3 regions of the Pseudomonas sp. St316 genome follow, and region 3 is predicted to be linked to each of the others. Evidence: predicted binding sites of a transcription regulator. Region 3 holds the regulator's gene; each other region holds the start of a gene.

Region 1 (6,770 bases), 650 kb from region 3:
TGCAACGCGCCGGCCTGCTTCAAGGCTTCGAGGATCGCCATCAAGTCGCCTGGTGCAGCGCCGACCTGGTTCACCGCCCGGACGATTTCATCCAGGGTGGTGCCCGGGCCGAACTTGAACATCGGCTTGGCTTCCTGGGCGGCATTGACCCGCGAGCGCGGCACCACGGCGGTCTGGCCGTTGGACAACGGGCCCGGCTGGCTGACGATCGGGTCTTCGGTGATGGTCACGGTCAGGCTGCCGTGGGTCACGGCGGCCGGAGATACCTTGACGTTCTGGCCGATCACGATGGTACCGGTGCGCGAGTTGATGATGACTTTCGCCACCGCCTGGCCCGGGTCGACCTCAAGGTTTTCCAGGATCGACAGGTAGTCGACCCGCTGGCTCGGATCCAGTGGCGCGGTGACGCGGATCGAGCCGCCGTCGAGGGCCTGGGCCACGCCTGGGCCCAGCATGTCGTTGATTTTGTCGACGATGCGCTTGGCGGTGGTGAAGTCGGAACGGTTGAGGTTCAGCGTCAGGCTGTTGCCCTGGTTGAAACCGCTCGGCACCGCACGTTCCACCGACGCACCGCCAGGGATTCGACCGGCCGACGGAACGTTGACGGTGATCTTCGAACCGTCGCGGCCCTCGGCATCGAAACCGCCCACTACCAGGTTGCCCTGGGCGACGGCGTAGACGTTGCCGTCGATACCCTTGAGCGGCGTCAGCAACAAGGTGCCACCGCGCAGGCTCTTGGAGTTACCGATGGACGAGACGGTGATATCCACTTGTTGGCCAGGCTTGGCGAACGCCGGCAGATCGGCACTGATCGACACCGCCGCGACGTTTTTCAACTGGACGTTGCCGGAACCGGCCGGCACCTTGATGCCGAACTGCGACAACATGTTGTTGAAGGTCTGCAGGGTGAACGGGGTCTGGGTGGTCTGGTCACCGGTACCGTTCAGCCCCACGACCAGGCCATAGCCGATCAACTGGTTGGAACGCACGCCGGAAATGCTGGCGATGTCCTTCAAACGCTCGGCCTGAGCGCTAAAGGCCGCGGACATCACCAGGGCACCGATCAACAGCTGCTTAAGATTCAACTGGGCCACCTAGAAAGGGAACTTCGGGCTGAGGAAGAAACGGTCGAACCAACCCGGCTGACTCGCATCGGCAAAGGCACCGGTGCCCGAGTAAGTGATGCGCGCATCGGCCACACGGGTCGAGGAAACGGTGTTGTCGGTGGCGATGTCGTCGGCGCGAACCATGCCGGCGATGCGCACCAGCTCGTCACCGGTGTTGAGCGTCAGCCACTTCTCGCCGCGCACGACGATGATGCCGTTGGGCAACACATCGGCGACGGTCACGGTAATAGAGCCGGTCAGGCTGTTGCTCTGGCCGGACTTGCTGTCACCCTTGGTGGCCCGATCAGAGTTGTACCCGGCGTTGAGGCTCAGGTCGTTGCCACCGATCGGGTTGTTGGTGGTCAGGCTGGAACCGAACAACGACGTCAGGCCGACACTGGTGTTGCTGGTCTTGTCCATTTGCGAGTTGGCGTTCTTGCTGGCCTGGGTCCGCTCATTCAGAGTGATGGTGATGATGTCACCGACCCGGAAGGCCTTGCGGTCGCTGTACAGGTTCTGTTCGAAACCGGCCTGGTAGATCGAGCCATTGTTGGCCGCAGCCGGCAACGGCGTGCGCGGCAACACCGGGGCGTAATACGGGTCATTGGGCCTGGGAGTTGGCCCGACGCAGCCGGCGAGCGCGGTGACTCCACTCAGTGCCAGTACAAATACAAAGCGTTTCATGACCCTACCTCTCGGTGTTGCAGGCGGCTTTGAGGCCGCCCTATAGAAGTGATTACAGATTCTGCGTAACGAACGAAAGCATCTGGTCGGCGGTGGAGATCACCTTGGAGTTCATCTCGTAGGCGCGCTGGGTGGTGATCATGTTGACCATCTCTTCAACCGTGCTCACGTTGGAGGTTTCCAGGGTGTTCTGCAGCGTGGTGCCGAAACCGTTCAGGCCCGGGGTGCCGATCTGCGGCGCGCCGCTGGCAGCGGTCTCCAGGAACAGGTTGTTGCCCACCGCTTGCAGGCCGGCCGGGTTGATGAAGTCGGCGGTCTGCAGGTTGCCGATCACCTGGGCGGCCGGGTTGCCCGCCACGGTGATGGATACGGTGCCGTCACGGCCCACGGTAAAGGTCTGGGCATCGTTCGGGATGATGACGGCCGGCTCCAGGGCGAAACCGCTGGCGTTGACGATCTGGCCGTTGGAGTCGAGGTGGAAGGTACCGTCACGGGTGTAGGACGTGGTGCCGTCCGGCTGCAGGATCTGGAAGAAACCGCGACCGTCGATGGCCATGTCCAGCGGCTGCTCGGTGGTTTGCAGGCTGCCGGCGTTAAAGTTTTTCTGCGTGCCGACAATGCGTACACCGGTACCCACTTGCAGGCCCGACGGCAGTTCGCTGTCCTGGGTCGACTGGGCGCCAGGCTGGCGTTTTATTTGATACAGCAGGTCCTGGAACTCGGCGCGATCACGCTTGAAACCCGTGGTCGAAACGTTCGCCAGGTTGTTGGAAATGGTCGTCAGGTTGGTGTCCTGGGCGGACAGACCTGTTTTGGCAACCCATAGAGCCGGAAGCATTCGATTCTCCTCGTACGCCTGTTTTTCGGCGCGACGCTTTAGTTAATGGTTAGATCTGCAAGACCCGAGCCATGGCCTCGTCGCCTTCTTTGGCGGTGTTCATCATCTTGACGTGAAGCTCGAACTGCTTGGCCAGGGCCAGCACCGAGGTCATCTCATCCACGGCATTGACGTTGCTCGCTTCCTGGAAACCCGACACCAACTGCACGTTGGCGTCGATGGGCGCCGGCTGGCCGTCCTTGGTCCGGATCGAACCGTCCAGGCCCTTGGTCATGTTCTTGAGGTCCGGGTTGACCAGCTTGATGCGGTCCACTTCAGCCATCACCCGCGGGCCTTCGCCCATGGCGCGGATGCTGATGGTGCCGTCCTGGCCGATTTCGATTTTCTGCTCTGGCGGCACGGCGATCGGACCACCATTGCCCATCACCGGCATGCCGTTGCCGGCGCGCAACACGCCCAGGGCGTCGACATTGAGGCTGCCGGTGCGCACGTAGCTTTCACCGCCGTCGGGGTTCTGCACGGCCATCCAGCCCGGCCCGCTCACCGCGACGTCGAGGTCACGACCGGTTTCCACCAGCGCACCCGGAGTGAAATCAGTCGCAGGCCGTTCGGACAGGGCAAAGGCCCGCGCCGGAAAGCTGTCGCCGAACACCGGCATCGAGCGCGCCTGCTCCAGGTCTTTCTGAAAGCCGTTGGTGGAGATGTTCGCCAGGTTGTTGGCATGAGCCCGCTGTGCCAGTGCGTTCTGGCTGGCGCCGGTCATTGCCACATAAAGGTACTTGTCCACTGTCGTTCCTCTGCATGCCGGACGTTTGCCGCCCACTGCTGTGTTGCACAGTCTTAAGCAATTTGCAGACCAACTTTTTTCTGGCGGGCCCAGGCCCGGAAAACAAAGGGCTCTGGGGGGTGCGGAGGCTAATGCGCAATTGTGTCGAAGTCGAAAAACCGGCGGTGTTATGCCGCTAAGTGGCAAGGGCTGCCAAAGCACCGCCGAGCACATCTACCACCCGGTCTTGTTGATCTGCCGATAGACCAAGCCATAGCGGCAAACGCAACAGCCGCTCGGAATAACCATCGGTAATATCCATTGCGCCATGCACACGCCCGTAGCGCGCTCCACCGGGGGATGAATGCAGCGGCACGTAATGGAACACCGCATAGATTGCGTGGCTCTTGAGTGCCTCGAGAACAGCCTGGCGCTCCACGCCCGGGGCTAGGAGCACGTAATACATGTGCGCATTGTGCTGGCAATTTTCAGGAACGATCGGACGACGAAGCAACCCTTGCTGCTCAAGCCCCGCCAAGGCGGCATGGTAATGGTCCCAGATCGCCAGGCGGCGATGGGTGATGGCTTGCGCTTCTTCCAACTGCGCCCAGAGGAACGCTGCAGTCATTTCTCCAGGCAGAAACGAGGAGCCCACCTCTTGCCAGGTGTATTTGTCCACCTCGCCCCTGAAGAATCGACTGCGATCGGTACCTTTTTCCCGGATGATCTCGGCTCGCAGTGCCATTGCAGGGTCATTGGCCAGCAAAGCCCCGCCCTCCCCCGAGATCACGTTCTTGGTTTCATGAAAACTGAATGCCCCAAGGTCCCCGATACTGCCCAAGGCTCGGCCTTTATAGGCTGACATCACCCCTTGCGCGGCGTCTTCAACCACCGCCAGCCCATGCTTGCGTGCAATAGCCAGGATAGTGTCCATCTCGCAGGCCACCCCGGCGTAATGGACAGGCACGATAGCTTTGGTCCGTGCTGTGATCGCCGCCTCGACCAGGCGCTCGTCCAGGTTCAAGGTGTCAGGACGTATATCGACGAAAACCGGCACCGCGCCACGCAACACAAATGCATTGGCCGTGGAGACAAAGGTATAGGAAGGCAGGATGATTTCATCGCCAGGCTGGATGTCCAGCAGCAAGGCGGCCATTTCCAGCGCAGCGGTACAGGAGTGGGTCAGCAATGCCTTGCTGCAACCCGTGTGCGACTCCAGCCAGCGGTGACAACGCTTGGTGAACGGACCATCACCGGCGAGCATGTTGCCGAATTTGGCCTGGGCGATGTAATCCAGCTCTTTGCCGGTCATATACGGGCGATTGAAGAGTATCGTTTCGTTGCTCATAGCAAACTTCCCTGGGTGGGCATGGACATTAGTGGCGCATAGCGCAAAACCTCAAACCGCACTGATCCGCCCACCGATCTGACTACCGGTCTCTAGATTTTCGTAGAAGTACGGGGTAAATCCGGCCCTCTTCATGGCCTGTTGAGTTTCATCAATATCGTATTCAATCCGATGCAGGGCGAAGGTTTCACCGTCCCAGGTCGCGAAAGCGGCCCGAGCGTCACCATCACGCGGCTGACCAACTGAACCGGGGTTGCAATAGACCTTGCCCTCGCCACTCCACAAGTACTGGACATGGGTATGACCTGATGCGAAATAGCGGCCAGGCAACGGCTCGAAATACGTTTGCGAGGGTCGAACATATTCGTCCAGAGGATCGTTCCAGCCGCCATGGACGATGCTTAATTCATGCTGGGTCGAGCGCTCCGGGAGCGATCCCAGCCAGGCCAGATTCTGCGCAGTGATGATGCCTTGTTGATAGTCCAGGCAGGCATTGGCGCTATTGGAACGCGGGCATCGCTCGTTCCTGGCCAGATACCAATCATGATTGCCCATCACAGAGAAGATGTTTCGCTCGCGCAGGGCCTCGCAACACTCATTGACCTGACTGTAATAACCAGCCGTGTCGCCCAGGCAGATAATCTGCGACACACCCAGCTCATCAAGCTTGTCAAGCACTGTCCGCAGGGCGCTGTAATTGCCATGTACGTCAGAAATGATCCCGATCATAGACAATGAAGTCCTCTATATAACGAACAGCGAAACCACTCCGAAGGGTAGGTCGGCCCGGTGCCTTGCCGTCGAGGTAATGATCCAGACACATGGCCGCCTCGTTGTAGCCAAATGCGCGACGTATCGAACTGGTCGAGGATATTCGCGGATTGATCTCGAGCAGGCTCCAGGAGCCGTCGATGCCACGACGGAACTGCAAGTTGGTCGGCCCCACCGGTTTGAAGGCGCGGCACAGCCTGCCAACCACCTGATCCAGCGAATCATCCTGATACACCCAAGCCTTGGCGGTGGAACCGTCTGAGGCCAGCTTGCGCTGGAAGGCGATGATCGGACCGGTGTCGCCGCTGCCATCGCCAAACGCCGCCACGGTGAATTCGTCGGCCGCGCTGCCAATGATAGGTTGCGCCATGAGGTAATCACCGAGCAGTGCCGCGTGAGGCGTAAAGTCGCGCTCCTCACGAACCCAGACCAGCCCTTTGGAGGCGTAGCTTCTACGCGGCTTGAGCAGAAACGGCAGGCCCAAAGCCGCCGTGAGCGAGCGAAAATCCCCCGACAGCAGGCTGGGAATACGGCTGGTATCCCCCAGCGCAACCAGCGCCTGGTCCATTGCCCACTTATCCTTGGAAAGGTCGATCAATTCCTGGTTGTTGAGCACGACCTGACAATCAAATGTCGCCAACAACGCTCGGTTGTCCGACAGCCAATGGACGTCCTGTTCGATCCGGGGATAAGCAGATCAACCTTGTGCCTGGCCAATGTGTCGCCCAGCCACTGGCCGTACTCCGGGACAGCGGTCAATGGGGCCTGTACGAATACATCGCACCAGCCGCGACCGACAGCATCGTCGTAGATATCAGTGCCGACCAGGCGAACAGAGGGGGACGCGGCACGCAACGACTTGAGCAGGCCATAACCCATGATGGCACCTACGCCAGTCACCATGACGGTCTTCATGACAGATGCTCCCGGTGCACTCTCATCAGCTCAAAACCCCGGCGAACATCTATTTGCGGAGTAAAACCTATTCGCTCGTACAGCTCATGCGCACAGTCAAAGGGAGGCAGATCGGGAATATCGTTTTTTTCCGGCAGGAAGCGGACATCCACCGGCGTGCCAAACGCCTCGAATGCGGCCTGGGCAATTTCGGAAAGACGGGGAGACTCGGCATGGCCGCAGTTGTACAAGCCAGCAATGCCCCGCTCTGCCAACCGCGCGCAGACCACGGCAAGGTCACTCAGGTGCAGGTAGTTGCGCCTGGCATCGTTGCTGCCATACAGCTCGACGGCTTGCCCCATC
Region 2 (6,770 bases), 3.3 Mb from region 3:
CAGGCGGGTCACATCAGCCCGGAGCAATGGCCCTACGCAGTGGCGACCATCAAGCGTCTTCCGGCCGTGGCCGAACGTTTCCCGGCGCTGCTCCCGGCGCCCAACCTGGCCAAGGACGACCCGGTCAATAAAGGTTTCGAGCTGTTCCAGAAAAACTGCCTGGCGTGTCATCGGCTCAATGGCGCAGGCGACGCTCAGTTCGGCCCTGACCTGAACATTCCTTTCAACCCGACCGAATACTTCTCCGGGGATTTCCTCAAGCGCTACATTCGCGACCCGCAAGCGATGCGTCACTGGCCCCAGGGCAAGATGCCCGGGTTCTCGGCAGCGGTGCTGCCGGATTCGGAGCTGGATTTGCTGGTGGGTTACTTGAAGCATATGGCCGGACGTAAAACACCGCAGGGCCAGTAGGCCTGCGTATGCGGCACATATGACCTCTGTGAGGGGATAAATCCCCTCGCCACATTGAATGAGTCGCCAGTTATTGTTGTTGCACCGTGATTACCGGCGCCGGTGTCACGACCAGCTTGGCATGCATCTGCTCGCAACCGCCGCCGCGGCGCATGCCACGCACCGGGCAGGCATCCAGGTAATCCAGGCCCACAGCCAGCTTCAGGTGTCGCTCCGGACGGGCCAGTTGGTTGGTCACGTCAAAGCTGTACCAGGCGTCGTCAAGCCAGGCCTCCGCCCAGGCATGGCTTGCCAGGTGTTCGCTCTCTTCGCTGAACAGATACCCCGAGACATACCGCGCCGGCACCCCCAGGCTGCGGGCGCAGGCGAGGAAGGCGTGGGTGTGATCCTGGCACACCCCGCTACGACCGGCGAAAGCCTGGGCCGCACTGGTCTCCACCTCAGTGGTGCCGGGGGTGTAGATCATGTGCTGGTTCAGCCCGTGCATCAGGTCGATCAGCGCCGTGCGATCGCGACGCTGCTGGCACTGCTGCGCGGCGAAGGTTCGAAGGGCCTCGTCCGCCTCGGTCAACCGGGTGAAGCGCAGGAACGGCAGCGCTGACTGGCTCTCGTGCTCGGCTTCACGCGACGGATCGATATCCACCTGTCCGCGGGCGCCGATGATGACCGTTTCGTGGGGTTCGTCCAGGGTCAGTACGTGAAGGATGTTGCCGAACGGGTCCAGCTGCGCCCGCACCGGCCGTGGCAAATCCAGCTGCCAGCTCAGCACATGCTGGCGTTCGCTGTCGTGGGGCGTCAGGCGCAGGTACTGGATGCTGGCGCGCACCTGATCTTCATAGTGGTAGGCCGTTTCATGGCTGATCGAGAGTCTCATATGACCTCCAGGTAGGAACTGTGAATGGCATTGCCCAGTTCACGGACCAGTGGGATGAATTCGGTGAGCCAGGCATGCAGGCCCCCGTCGAGGATTTCATTGATGCCGGTGTAGCGCAGGCGTGCGTCCATTTCCGCCGCCAACCGTTGTGCCTGCCGACCGTTGGTGCCCGGCAGGCTCGCGAGGATCTGGTTGATTTCTTCGGTACAGGCGCGCAGCGAACGCGGCACATCGGCGCGCAACAGCAGCAACTCAGCCACATGGCGAGAGCCCGGGGCGTCACGGTAGATCTCGGTGTAGGCCTCGAAGGACGACAAGGCCCGCAACAAGGCGCTCCATTGGTAATACGCGTGGGCCGTGCCATCGCTGACCGTGTCGGCCTGGTCACCGGCCATTTCGTAGCGGGCGTCGAGCAAGCGCAGGGTGTTGTCGGCCCTTTCGATGAAGGTCCCCAGGCGAATGAAGCGGAACGCGTCGTTGCGCATGATGGTGCCGTAGGTTGCACCGCGAAACAGGTGGGATCGCTCCTTGATCCACTCACAGAAACGGCTCATGCCGTAGCGATTCAAGCCTTGCTCGGCGATACCGCGAATTTCCAGCCAGGTGGCGTTGATGTTCTCCCACATGTCGGCGGTGATTCGCCCACGTACCGCGTGGGCACTGGCTCGCGCGGCGCCGAGGCAGCTGTAGATACTGGCCGGGTTGGCTGCTTCCAGGGCAAAGAAATGCAGCAGGCGTTCGGCGTGCAGCTCACCGTGTCGCTCCAGGTAATCATCCAGCGTGCCGGTGATCAGCAATGGCATGGCCAGCTCGTGCAGGCCGTCGCCACGCCCGTCCTGGGGCATCAGTGACAACGAATAGCTGACGTCGAGCATCCGTGCGAGGTTTTCCGCGCGCTCCAGGTAGCGCGACATCCAGTACAGGTCCGAGGCGGTTCTACTCAGCATGGCAGCTCCTCAATCCTCAACGACCCAAGTGTCCTTGGTCCCACCGCCCTGGGATGAATTCACCACCAGGGAGCCTTCGCGCAGCGCCACCCGCGTCAGCCCGCCAGGCACCACGCGGGTCTCGCGCCCCGACAGCACAAACGGCCGCAGGTCGATGTGGCGCGGGGCGATACCGTTTTCGACAAAGGTCGGGCAGGTCGAGAGCGACAGCGTCGGCTGAGCGATGTAGGCGTGCGGCTTGGCCTTGATCCGCTCGCGAAAGGCATCGATCTGCGCCGTCGTCGCGGCCGGCCCCACCAGCATTCCATAACCGCCGGAGCCCTGGGTTTCCTTGACCACCAGGTCGGGAAGATTCGCCAATACGTGGGACAGCTCGGCAGGATTACGACATTGCCATGTCGGGACGTTCTTCAGGATCGGCTCTTCGTCCAGGTAAAAACGGATCATGTCGGTGACGAACGGGTACACCGACTTGTCGTCCGCCACACCCGTGCCGATGGCATTGGCCAGCACCACGTTGCCGGAACGGTAGGAGGACAACAGGCCCGGCACCCCGAGCATCGAGTCCGGATTGAAGGCCAGTGGGTCAAGGAACGCGTCGTCGAGGCGACGGTAGATCACATCCACCGCTTTTGGGCCGTCGGTGGTGCGCATGAACACCTTGTCATCGCGCACGAACAGGTCGGCGCCTTCCACCAACTCCACGCCCATCTCCCGGGCCAGGAACGCGTGCTCGAAGAACGCGCTGTTGAAACGCCCCGGCGTGAGCACCACGACACTGGGATCGTCCAGCGGGCTGGAGCTTTTCAGGGTGTCGAGCAGCAGGTTCGGATAATGGTCGATGGGGGCGATGCGCTGGGCGGCGAACAGTTCGGGGAACAGGCGCATCATCATCTTGCGGTCTTCGAGTATGTAGCTGACGCCGCTGGGCGTACGAAGATTGTCTTCGAGCACGTAGTACGTGCCGTCACCGTCGCGAACCAGATCGACACCGCAAATGTGGGCATAGATGTCACGGTGCAGATCAAGCCCCTGCATCGCCAGTTGGTACTGCTCGTTGGCCAGCACCTGTTCGGCGGGGATGATCCCGGCCCGGATGATCCGTTGTTCATGGTAGAGGTCGGCCAGGAACATGTTCAGCGCCTTGACCCGCTGGATGCAGCCGCGTTCGACCACCCGCCATTCACTGGCCGGAATGCTGCGCGGGATCGTGTCGAAAGGGATCAGGCGCTCGGTCCCTTGCTCGTCCCCGTAGAGCGTGAACGTAATGCCAGCACGATGAAACAACAGGTCGGCTTCGCGCCTGCGTTGCGCCAGCAGCTCGTCAGGCGTTTCAGCCAGCCAGCGGGCAAACGCCTGGTAATGCGGGCGGACCTGGCCGCTGGCATCGTACATTTCATCAAAACCGCTGCGGATCATGCCGTACTCCTTGTCACCCTGGCAGCAAGGCTTCGCAAGCCCCGTGCCATCGGCATAAACGCTTTATGATCAACGGGTTGGATTCTCCTCCAACAGGCCGTGCACTTTTGTAGTGCAGCAAATGCCCGCGCCCCGCTGCCCCCCGCTTCATTGCGACGCAGGGGCGTCGCTCTGCTGAGCATAGTCACGGAAAAACGACGCAGCTTGATCTGGATACAGTTAGGTACAAAACCTGGGGAAGTGATTGCGGTGTGTCAGCGGGGAATAAGGGTGGCAGTGCAGCCGCCATCGCGAGCAAGCTCGGCTCCCACCGGGATTCCCGGTGAGCTCACAGACATGAAAACGGCCGACACAAAGGTCAGCCGTTGCTGTGGTTGCGGTGAGTAACTGTCAGGCCTGCAGGCGTCGGATCTCTTGCTTGACACCCCAGCCCTCGATCACACCACCCAAGGGTTCGACGACTGCCTCAAAGTCTTGCTCGAAGTCGCCAATGTCATCGTAAGTGGCGTACATCACCCGGCTCAGTTCCAATGACCAAGCCCCGTCGTCCCGTGCACTGATCTGCGCGTTCAACGACTCTCCCCGAAAATGACCTGCCGCCCTGCGCGCCCGCTCCTCGTCCGGGAAAATGGCGTAGAACTCAATGGGATGGAATCGGGAAAAATCGAAACCGCCTTCTTTCATGCGGCGCAATACGCTGGTGCTGATGTCTTCTTGATAGGCTGTGCTCATGAAACGTCCTCCTAGAACCGATGGATAGACTTTCCGTCTTCCCGTGCGTGAAGCCTCAAGGCTGCAAGCGATACGGCATCAAATGACCGTCGGGACACAAGCATGTAGCTGACAAGACCGGACCTTGGCGATCCTTTCGCTGATCTCAGTTGCAGAGTAGCCGCAAGTGGTGGCCACTGCCAAGCGAGACCAGCCACCGTTTCATGAAATCGGTGTAATGCTGATGATTTCGATACTGTGCTGGGACTTGAGGTTCTTGACGGTGGGATCTTCAGTGCGACCTTCCAGGTCGTTGAGGTCCAGTTGGGCGGAAACGGGCAGCAATTTTTCGCGAATCAGTTGTGCAGCCTGCTCCATCGTAGGCTCCTGCTCGTAGTCGAACTGCTCGGCGATGGCTTCGCCATGATCATCCACGAAAGTGATTTCCCACTTTTGCATCGGTGTCTCCTTGATCAATTCAGGGCCTGGCTTACCTTTATCTCGACATTGAGGGCCGGACAATCGTTCCCCCGGGCGTCTGGACGGCACACATGAAAAGACCGCCTCAGGGGCGGTCTCCAGGTATGAAGCCGTGGCCGATCAGTTTTCGGCGCGTTCCTTCAGGGCTTTCAAGGTGTTGAACGGCGCATCCACCACGAACTTGTTCGCCAGCCAGGACGGTACGTCCCCCCCTGGTTCGGTGTGGACCTGGTAGGTCACTTCGATCTGGTCAGCGCCCTTTGGCGTGAACTTCCAGAAACCGTCAACCTGGGTCACTCGCACGAACCCTTGCTCTTCAGGCAGGTATTTCGGCACGCCCTTGAGCTTGCGGGTCAGGCTGCCATCGGCGCCCTCCTCGGTGGTGACTTCCAGCACCGAGTCCCGAGCCGTCACCGGCCATGGCGTGTTGAACCGGGTGTAGGTCCAGCTCTGATTACCTTCGTGCTTGAGCAGTTTCTGGCTCTTGCATTCATGAATCCAGGCGCAGGCGCCGGGAACGTCTTCCTGCAGGGCCCGCAGCTTGGCCATGGTGGTTTTCATCACCGTCACGCCACGGTAGGCCTTGTATTTGGAGCCCGTCACCTCACTGAGGGAAACCTTGATACCGTCCTTTTCCTTGGCAACCTGCCAATCCTCTGCCTGAGCGGTGGCCGTTGCCAGCAATACGGTCAACCCACACAACACAGCCATACGATGCAGCGAACCCATAGTTCTTTTCCTTATTGTCCAAGTTCGTTCAGTTAGGATCCGTTCATTGACTCATTACGCTGCCGTGATTTGTTCCCACCAACCGATCAGCCGGATGGCCTCTTCACTGCTGCTGCCGCAAACCTCGATATCGGCCTCGAACGCCGAGCACACTGCCGGACGCTCCGGCTGGCCGAAGATCCGGCACAGGTTATCGACCGACAATTGCGCGCAACGTTCTCCCGCCGGTTTGCCTTGGGGCATGCCAGGGATAGGTGAGCTGATGGAGGGGGCGATGCAACAGGCGCCACAGCCTTCACGGCATTTCACGACGACAACATCCTCACGACAGGTAATGGTTAGTAACAGAACACAGAGTAACGGCTAAAACACTCGTTTTAAATTACCGTCTGCGTGTTTTTTTGCCCAAGGTGGGATGACCGAATGGTCAGCGACGAACTGCAGGCCTGCCGAAGGTTTATTGCTTGAATTCGAAGTCCAGCGCCGCGCCTTCCACCTCATTGCGCTCCTGATTGCGCAGTGGCAGCTGCATTTCATTGCTCAACAAACGGCCATTGAGCTGAAACGGCCCGGGTTTCTCGCCGAACATCGACGGCAAGAGCGGCTCACGCTTGGACTGCACCACCTTCCCCGGTGGTTGCAGTTTCTCGACCATCTCCTGAGGCAGGCTCAAATCCAGCTTGGCCGGCGGCAATGGGGTCTTGGCGACCTCGTGGGCGGATTTGCTCTTGGAGGCGATGGGCGCGCGTTTCTTCTTCGCGGGTGCCGCCTTCTTGGCAGAAGGCTTCTTGGCCACTGCGTTTTTTTTCGGCGCATCCTTCGTGGCGCTGGCGGTCGGTTTTTCCTGCGCTGGGGCTGCCGCGACGACGCCCCCCATGTGGAAGGCGCTTAACAGGCCGATCAAAACCCAGGCAGCAGGAACAATGGCTTTCATAGAAACAACGGCAGTAACGGCAAGGACCCCCATGCTCGCCTGATAATGAGGCGCTGACAAGCACATCGAGCTAAGCCGCTGATGCCTAAAGAAATCCGTTGGCCGTCTCTTGGCACAATTGAGTGGCCAATAGCCCCAGCGTCATCAAGGCCCGCTCCGCCTCACGGTTCCAGGGAGTGCCGCAGTTCAAGCGAATGCAGTGGTTGAACTGCTCGGTGTTACTGAAAATCAGCCCTGGCGCGATACTGATGCCTTGTTGCAACGC
Region 3 (6,770 bases):
CAGTTTCGGTATTCTATTGGGCGCGTTCGGGCTGTATCTGGTGGACCGCAGGGTCTCGGCCAGCCCCGAAAGTCTGGTCGCGACGCCTGGCCGTCCGATCATTGCGCCGCGGATCTGGTTGTTCGTGTTTGCCATCATTGCTCACAACATTCCCGAAGGCATGGCGGTGGGTGTGTCGGCGGGCGGCGGCATGCCGGATGCCGACAGCCTGGCGATGGGCATCGCTTTGCAGGATGTACCCGAAGGGCTGGTGATCGCGCTGGTGCTGGCTACGGCGGGGATGTCGCGGGTCAAGGCGTTCCTGATTGGCGCGGCGTCAGGGCTGGTCGAGCCCGTGTTTGCGCTGCTGTGCGCCTGGTTGGTGAGCCTGGCCGAGATGCTCTTGCCCCTGGGGCTCGCGTTGGCGGCCGGGGCGATGTTGCTGGTGGTGACTCACGAGGTCATTCCCGAATCCCGCCGCAAGGGTCACGAGAAACTGGCGAGCCTGGGGCTGTTGGTGGGGTTTTGTCTGATGATGGTGTTGGATACGGCGCTGGCGTGACAGCGAAGGAGCGCGAATCCATACCCTGTGGTGAGATTTATCCGTGGGAGCGAGGCTTGCCCGCGATGCAGGCGCCGCGATTGAGCAGGTTAGCCGAGTTATCGTTCAGCGCGAGCAAGCTTTGCTCCCACAAAAATCTTCTGGCCACAACAAGTTCGACTCGAGTCCTGAATCCGTTATTCGCCTTCGTCGAAGTATCGGTTGATCAGGTCCACCAGGGCATCCATCGCTTCCTGCGCTTGCTCCCCTTCAGTGCTCAGGTGAATCTTGGTGCCCTTGCCGGCGGCGAGCATCATCATCGCCATGATGCTTTTACCGTCGACCGCGGTCTCGGGTGTGCGGCCAACCCTGATGGTGGTGTCCTTGAACTGGCCCGCGACTCCGACGAACTTGGCCGACGCTCGGGCATGCAAACCCAGCTTGTTGATGATTTCAATTTCCTGAGCAGGCATCGCGATGTGAATCCTTTAGCTGAGGTCGCGGTGGCGAACCTGGACGTTCTTCAGGGATTGTTGCAGGAGCTGACCCAGGCGTTCGGTCAGGTAGACGGAGCGGTGATGGCCGCCGGTACAGCCGATGGCGATCGTGACATAGGCACGGTTGCTCGCCGCAAAGCGGGGCAGCCATTTGAGCAGGTAGCTGGAGATGTCCTGGTACATTTCCTCGACATCCGGCTGGGCGGCCAGGTAGTCGATCACCGGTTGGTCGAGCCCGGACTGCGCGCGCAATTCCGGTTTCCAATAAGGGTTGGGCAGGCAACGCACATCGAACACCAGGTCGGCGTCTACGGGCATGCCACGCTTGAAACCGAACGACTCCACCAGGAACGCCGTGCCCGGCTCGGGTTGGTTGAGCAGGCGCAGCTTGATCGTGTCACGCAACTGATACAGGTTCAGGTGCGTGGTGTTGACCTTCAGGTCTGCCAGATCGGCGATCGGCCCCAGTAGCTGGCTTTCATCCTCGATGGCTTCGGCCAGGGAGCGGTTGGCATTGCTCAGCGGGTGGCGCCGGCGGGTTTCGGAAAAGCGCTTGAGCAGTGTCTCTTCATCGGCATCCAGGTACAGCACGTCGCACTGGATATGCCGGCTGCGCACTTCCTCGAGCAGTTCAGGAAAACGCGACAGGTGGCTTGGCAGGTTACGCGCATCGATGGACACCGCCACCAGCGGCTGCGCCAACTCGGTGTGGATCAGGGCGCGCTCGGCCAGTTCCGGCAGCAGGCCGGCGGGCAGGTTGTCGATGCAATAGTAGCCGCTGTCCTCAAGCACGTTGAGGGCCGTGCTTTTACCGGAGCCGGAGCGGCCACTGACAATGATCATGCGCATTTTTTAATGACCGTTCTGCTCGTCCAGGACAACCTGGTACAAAGCTTCGTTACTCGGTGCGCTGCGCAGTTTTTCGCGCACTTCCTTGCGGTCCAGCATGCTGGCAATCTGGCGCAGCAGCTCAAGGTGCGCATCGGTCGCTGCCTCCGGTACCAGCAATACAAAAAGCAGGTCGACCGGGGCGCCGTCGATGGCGTCGAAATCTATAGCGGTTTCAAGGTGCAACAGCGCGCTGATCGGCGCGGCACAACCCTTGAGACGGCAGTGGGGAATGGCGATGCCGTTGCCAAAACCGGTGGAACCGAGTTTTTCACGGGCAACGAGGGCCTCGAAGACGTCCTGCATTTCCAGATCCGGCACCTCGCGGTGGATCAGGTTGGCAATGTGTTCGAGGGCTTTCTTTTTACTGCCGCCCGGCGCGTTCACTTGGGAACGGCCGGGGGTCAGGATGGTTTCTAGTCGGATCATGGATTGGGGGGGTTAACGACCGGTTGCGCCCTGGAGGAGGCTCTGGGTCTTTTCCTTATGCTTTTTGAGTTGGCGATCCAGCTTGTCGGTCAGCAGGTCAATCGCGGCATACATGTCTGTGTGCTCTGCGTTGGCGACCACTTGTCCGCCGGGAATATGCAGCGTGGCTTCGATTTTCTGCAGCAGCTTCTCGACGGTCATCGTGACTTGCACGTTGGTGATCTTGTCGAAATGCCTCTCCAATCGGTCGAGCTTTTCGCCGACGTAGATGCGCAGGGGTTCGGTCACTTCCAGTTGGTGTCCACTGATCTTGACTTGCATACAGCTTCTCCTTCGTTGCCAGTGCATAAAGCGGCAGGCAGAAATGCCTGCCACTGGAACGCTGTGGCGTGGCCTGTTACATCAACCGCTTGCGTTCGCTCGAAGGCGCGATCCCGAGGGATTCGCGGTATTTGGCGACGGTACGGCGGGCCACCTGAATGCCTTGTGCCTCCAGTAAACCAGCGATCTTGCTGTCACTCAACGGCTTTTTCTGATTTTCCGCAGCCACCAGTTTTTTGATGATCGCGCGGATGGCCGTGGACGAGCATTCGCCGCCTTCGGAGGTGCTGACGTGGCTGGAGAAAAAGTATTTCAATTCATAGATGCCCCGAGGGGTATGCATGAATTTCTGGGTGGTTACCCGGGAAATCGTCGACTCGTGCATGCCCACCGCCTCGGCAATGTCATGCAGGACCAACGGTTTCATCGCTTCATCGCCGTACTCCAGGAAGCCGCGCTGATGCTCGACGATCTGGGTGGCCACTTTCATCAGGGTTTCGTTGCGGCTTTGCAGGCTCTTGATGAACCAGCGCGCTTCCTGCAACTGGTTGCGCATGAAGGTGTTGTCGGCGCTGGTGTCGGCGCGCTTCACAAAGCCGGCGTACTGGGCGTTGACCCGCAGCTTGGGCATCGACTCCTGGTTGAGCTCCACCAGCCAGCGATCATTGTGCTTGCGCACGATCACGTCGGGGACCACATATTCGGGCTCGGTGGATTCGATCTGCGAGCCGGGGCGCGGATTGAGGCTCTGCACCAGTTCGATGACCTGGCGCAGCTCATCTTCCTTGAGCTTCATGCGACGCATCAGTTGGCTGTAGTCGCGGCCACCCAACAGGTCGATGTAATCGGTGACCAGGCGCTTGGCTTCGGCCAACCAGGGTGTCTTGGCGGACAACTGGCGCAGTTGCAGCAACAGGCATTCGCCCAGGTTGCGGGCGCCGATGCCGGCTGGTTCGAACTGCTGGATGCGATGAAGGACGGCTTCGATCTCGTCCAGCTCGATGTCGAGCTCGGGGTCGAAGGCCTCGAGGATTTCCTCGAGGGTCTCGTCCAGGTAGCCCTGGTTGTTGATGCAATCGATCAGGGTCACGGCGATCAGGCGATCGGTATCGGACATCGGCGCCAGGTTCAACTGCCACAGCAGATGGCTTTGCAGGCTTTCGCCAGCAGAGGTGCGGGTGGTGAAGTCCCACTCGTCGTCATCGCTGCTCGGCAGGCTGCTGGCGCTGGTCTGGTAGACGTCGTCCCAGGCCGTGTCCACCGGCAGTTCGTTGGGGATGCGTTCGTTCCATTCGCCATCCTCGAGGTTGTCCACCGTCGGGGCGGTTTCCTGGTAGGCCGGTTCAGGGATTTCGGTGTTGGTCTTCTGCTCGACGTTGTCGGCCAGCGGGTCGGTGTTGTCGAAGTCGTCGCCTTCTTCCTGGCGTTCGAGCATCGGATTGGACTCCAGGGCCTCCTGGATTTCCTGTTGCAGGTCCAGGGTCGACAATTGGAGCAGGCGGATGGCCTGTTGCAGCTGCGGTGTCATCGTCAGCTGCTGGCCCATTCTCAAGACTAGCGATGGTTTCATGGCAGGGGCTTAACACCTTATTCGCCGGCGCACATGCGCCATCCACTACAGGGCGCCGAGGCGCCAAACTTAAGCAAATTATATGCCTGAAACTGAAGTGTTTGCCTAGAGCGTCGCCATAATAAAATTAAACGACGCTCGGGCAATTCGCCAGACACTTGTGCTTACAGGCGGAACTCATGGCCCAGATACACTTCCTTGACCAGGTCATTGGCCAGGATGGCTGCCGAATCGCCTTCGGCGATCAGTTGGCCGTCGTTGACAATGTAGGCGGTTTCGCAGATATCCAGCGTCTCGCGCACGTTGTGGTCGGTGATCAGCACGCCGATCCCCTTGGCCTTGAGGTGATGGATGATCTGCTTGATGTCGCCCACCGAGATGGGGTCCACGCCGGCGAACGGTTCGTCGAGCAGGATGAACTTCGGTGCGGTGGCCAGGGCGCGGGCGATTTCCACGCGACGGCGCTCGCCACCGGACAGGCTCATGCCCAGGTTGTCGCGAATATGACTGATGTGGAATTCCTGTAGCAGGCTTTCCAGCTCCTGGCGACGACCGGCCTTGTCGAGTTCCTTGCGGGTCTCGAGGATTGCCATGATGTTGTCGGCAACCGACAGTTTGCGGAAAATCGACGCTTCTTGCGGCAAATAGCCGATACCTGCCTTCGCCCGACCGTGCATTGGCTGGTGGCTGACATCCAGGTCGTCGATCAGCACGCGACCCTGATCGGCCTGGACCAGGCCGACGATCATGTAGAAGCAGGTGGTCTTGCCCGCGCCGTTGGGGCCGAGCAGGCCGACGATCTGGCCGCTGTCGATGGACAGGCTGACATCGCGCACGACTTGACGGCTCTTGTAGCTCTTGGCCAGATGCTGAGCTTTCAGAGTTGCCATTACTGGGCCTTCTGCTCGTCGGTTTTCTTTTTCGGTTGGATCACCATGTCGATCCGCGGACGCGACTCGGTCACCTTGCTGCCGGTGGCGCGACCGGCGCTGGCGAGTTTCTTGTTGGTGTCGTAGACGATTTTCTCGCCTTGGGTCACGTTGTTGTCCTTGTCGACGACCTTGGCGCGGTCGATCAGGACCACGCGATCCTGGGAGGCGTGGTACTGGATGGTGATCCCGTAGCCCTGCACAGGCTTGGTATCGCCTGCGGTTTGCAGCTGCTCGAAATAGGCCAGGTTGCCCACCGAGGTGACTACGTCGATGTCGCCGGACGGGGTGCGGGTGATGGTCACGGTATTGCCGGTGACCTTCATCGAGCCCTGGGTGATGATCACGTCGCCTTTATAGGTGGCGACGCCATTCTTGTCGTCGAGCTGGGCATCGTCAGCCTGGATGCGGATAGGCTGGTTGCGGTCGTCGGGAAGAGCCCAGGCGCTCGCGCTTCCCAGTGCTGCGCCCAGACTGAGCAAAATAGGGAGGGTTTTAGCGAGCTTCATACTGTCCTCTTACGTTCGATAGCAGGTGTATCCTGCTTTCCTTCAAATACGCTTTCATTCCCGTGCCGGTCGATACACCCCCAGCGCCGTCGATTCTAACGGGTTGCTCGGTCTGCGCATATTGTTGCTGTGGGAACACGGTCATGCGCGTGCTGGTGATGATGGTCGTACGGTTTTTCTCGTCGGTTCGGGCAACGCGCACCGAGTCGATCAGTTCCACTTCGGTGCCGCCGGAATTGACCTCGGCGTGCTCGCTCTGCACATGCCACGGAAATTCGGTGCCGCGGAACATGTTCAGGTCGGGCTTGGTGACCAGCGTAATGTCAGTGGCCTTTACGTGGTCGACCTTGTCGGACGTCATCTCGTATTGCACTTTACCGTCGGGCAGGTACTGCAGGGTATGCGTGTTGGTCGCGTACCAGTCGATCTTTTCCTCGACCTGGGCCGCAGGCTGGTCGAGAAACCGTTCAGGGCTGATGTTCCAGTAGCCCACCGCAGCAAAAATCGCCGCGATACAACCGAACACCACAATGGTGCGAATCTTCTTGCTCAGCATAAATGGCTCACAGGTACGCGGCGTTGGCCGCTTCGAGGCGGCCCTGGGCGCGCAGGATCAGTTCACAGAATTCGCGGGCCGCACCTTCACCGCCTCGCGCTGTGGTGACGCCGTGGGCGTGCTCGCGGACGAAGCTGGCCGCGTTGGCGACCGCCATGCCCAGGCCGACCCGGCGAATCACGGGCAGGTCTGGCAGGTCGTCACCCAGGTAGGCCACCTGTTCATAGCTTAGGTTGAGTTGACCCAGAAGCTCGTCCAGCACCACCAGTTTGTCTTCGCGCCCCTGGTAAAGGTGTGGGATGCCGAGGTTCTTGGCGCGTCGCTCGACCACTGGGGTCTTGCGGCCGCTGATGATAGCGGTCTGCACGCCGGCAGCCATCAACATCTTGATGCCTTGGCCGTCGAGGGTGTTGAACGTCTTGAACTCGCTGCCGTCTTCAAGGAAGTACAGGCGACCGTCGGTCAGTACGCCGTCGACATCGAACACCGCCAGCTTGATGGCTTGGCCGCGTTGCAACAGGTCTGTGTTCATTTACATGACTCCCGCACGC

What was found. The regulator sigma-54, encoded in region 3, starts transcription at its own class of promoters, with help from an activator protein. The targets are predictions, from matches to a motif close to ANTGGCATNNANNTTGCTNT.
Region 1: KI237_RS22170 (flagellar basal body rod protein FlgF) is a predicted target of sigma-54. The motif match lies at 3,470-3,489, and genes of this name have one in related genera.
Region 2: KI237_RS09630 (circularly permuted type 2 ATP-grasp protein) is a predicted target of sigma-54. The motif match lies at 3,683-3,702, and genes of this name have one in related genera.

Annotation. Positions count from the first base shown of each region.
Region 1 covers NZ_AP021901.1:4,978,290-4,985,059, forward strand. Annotated here, with positions in the region: gene KI237_RS22155 (flagellar basal body P-ring protein FlgI) at 1-1,049, opposite strand, end outside; gene flgH (flagellar basal body L-ring protein FlgH) at 1,095-1,790, opposite strand; gene flgG (flagellar basal-body rod protein FlgG) at 1,843-2,628, opposite strand; gene KI237_RS22170 (flagellar basal body rod protein FlgF) at 2,678-3,415, opposite strand; gene rffA (dTDP-4-amino-4,6-dideoxygalactose transaminase) at 3,591-4,742, opposite strand; gene KI237_RS22180 (metallophosphoesterase family protein) at 4,794-5,471, opposite strand; gene KI237_RS22185 (ATP-grasp domain-containing protein) at 5,452-6,153, opposite strand; gene KI237_RS22190 (NAD-dependent epimerase/dehydratase family protein) at 6,425-6,770, opposite strand, start outside.
Region 2 covers NZ_AP021901.1:2,115,998-2,122,767, reverse strand. Annotated here, with positions in the region: gene KI237_RS09645 (c-type cytochrome) at 1-411, shown strand, start outside; gene KI237_RS09640 (transglutaminase family protein) at 482-1,285, opposite strand; gene KI237_RS09635 (alpha-E domain-containing protein) at 1,282-2,232, opposite strand; gene KI237_RS09630 (circularly permuted type 2 ATP-grasp protein) at 2,242-3,651, opposite strand; gene KI237_RS09625 (ribonuclease E inhibitor RraB) at 4,042-4,383, opposite strand; gene KI237_RS09620 (hypothetical protein) at 4,585-4,821, opposite strand; gene KI237_RS09615 (START domain-containing protein) at 4,963-5,571, opposite strand; gene KI237_RS09610 (YkgJ family cysteine cluster protein) at 5,626-5,880, opposite strand; gene KI237_RS09605 (translation initiation factor 2) at 6,029-6,505, opposite strand; gene KI237_RS09600 (aminotransferase-like domain-containing protein) at 6,591-6,770, opposite strand, start outside.
Region 3 covers NZ_AP021901.1:5,631,499-5,638,268, reverse strand. Annotated here, with positions in the region: gene KI237_RS25275 (ZIP family metal transporter) at 1-541, shown strand, start outside; gene KI237_RS25270 (HPr family phosphocarrier protein) at 718-993, opposite strand; gene rapZ (RNase adapter RapZ) at 1,009-1,866, opposite strand; gene ptsN (PTS IIA-like nitrogen regulatory protein PtsN) at 1,870-2,334, opposite strand; gene hpf (ribosome hibernation-promoting factor, HPF/YfiA family) at 2,347-2,655, opposite strand; gene KI237_RS25250 (RNA polymerase factor sigma-54) at 2,732-4,225, opposite strand; gene lptB (LPS export ABC transporter ATP-binding protein) at 4,390-5,115, opposite strand; gene lptA (lipopolysaccharide transport periplasmic protein LptA) at 5,115-5,663, opposite strand; gene lptC (LPS export ABC transporter periplasmic protein LptC) at 5,650-6,219, opposite strand; gene KI237_RS25230 (KdsC family phosphatase) at 6,227-6,751, opposite strand; gene KI237_RS25225 (KpsF/GutQ family sugar-phosphate isomerase) at 6,752-6,770, opposite strand, start outside.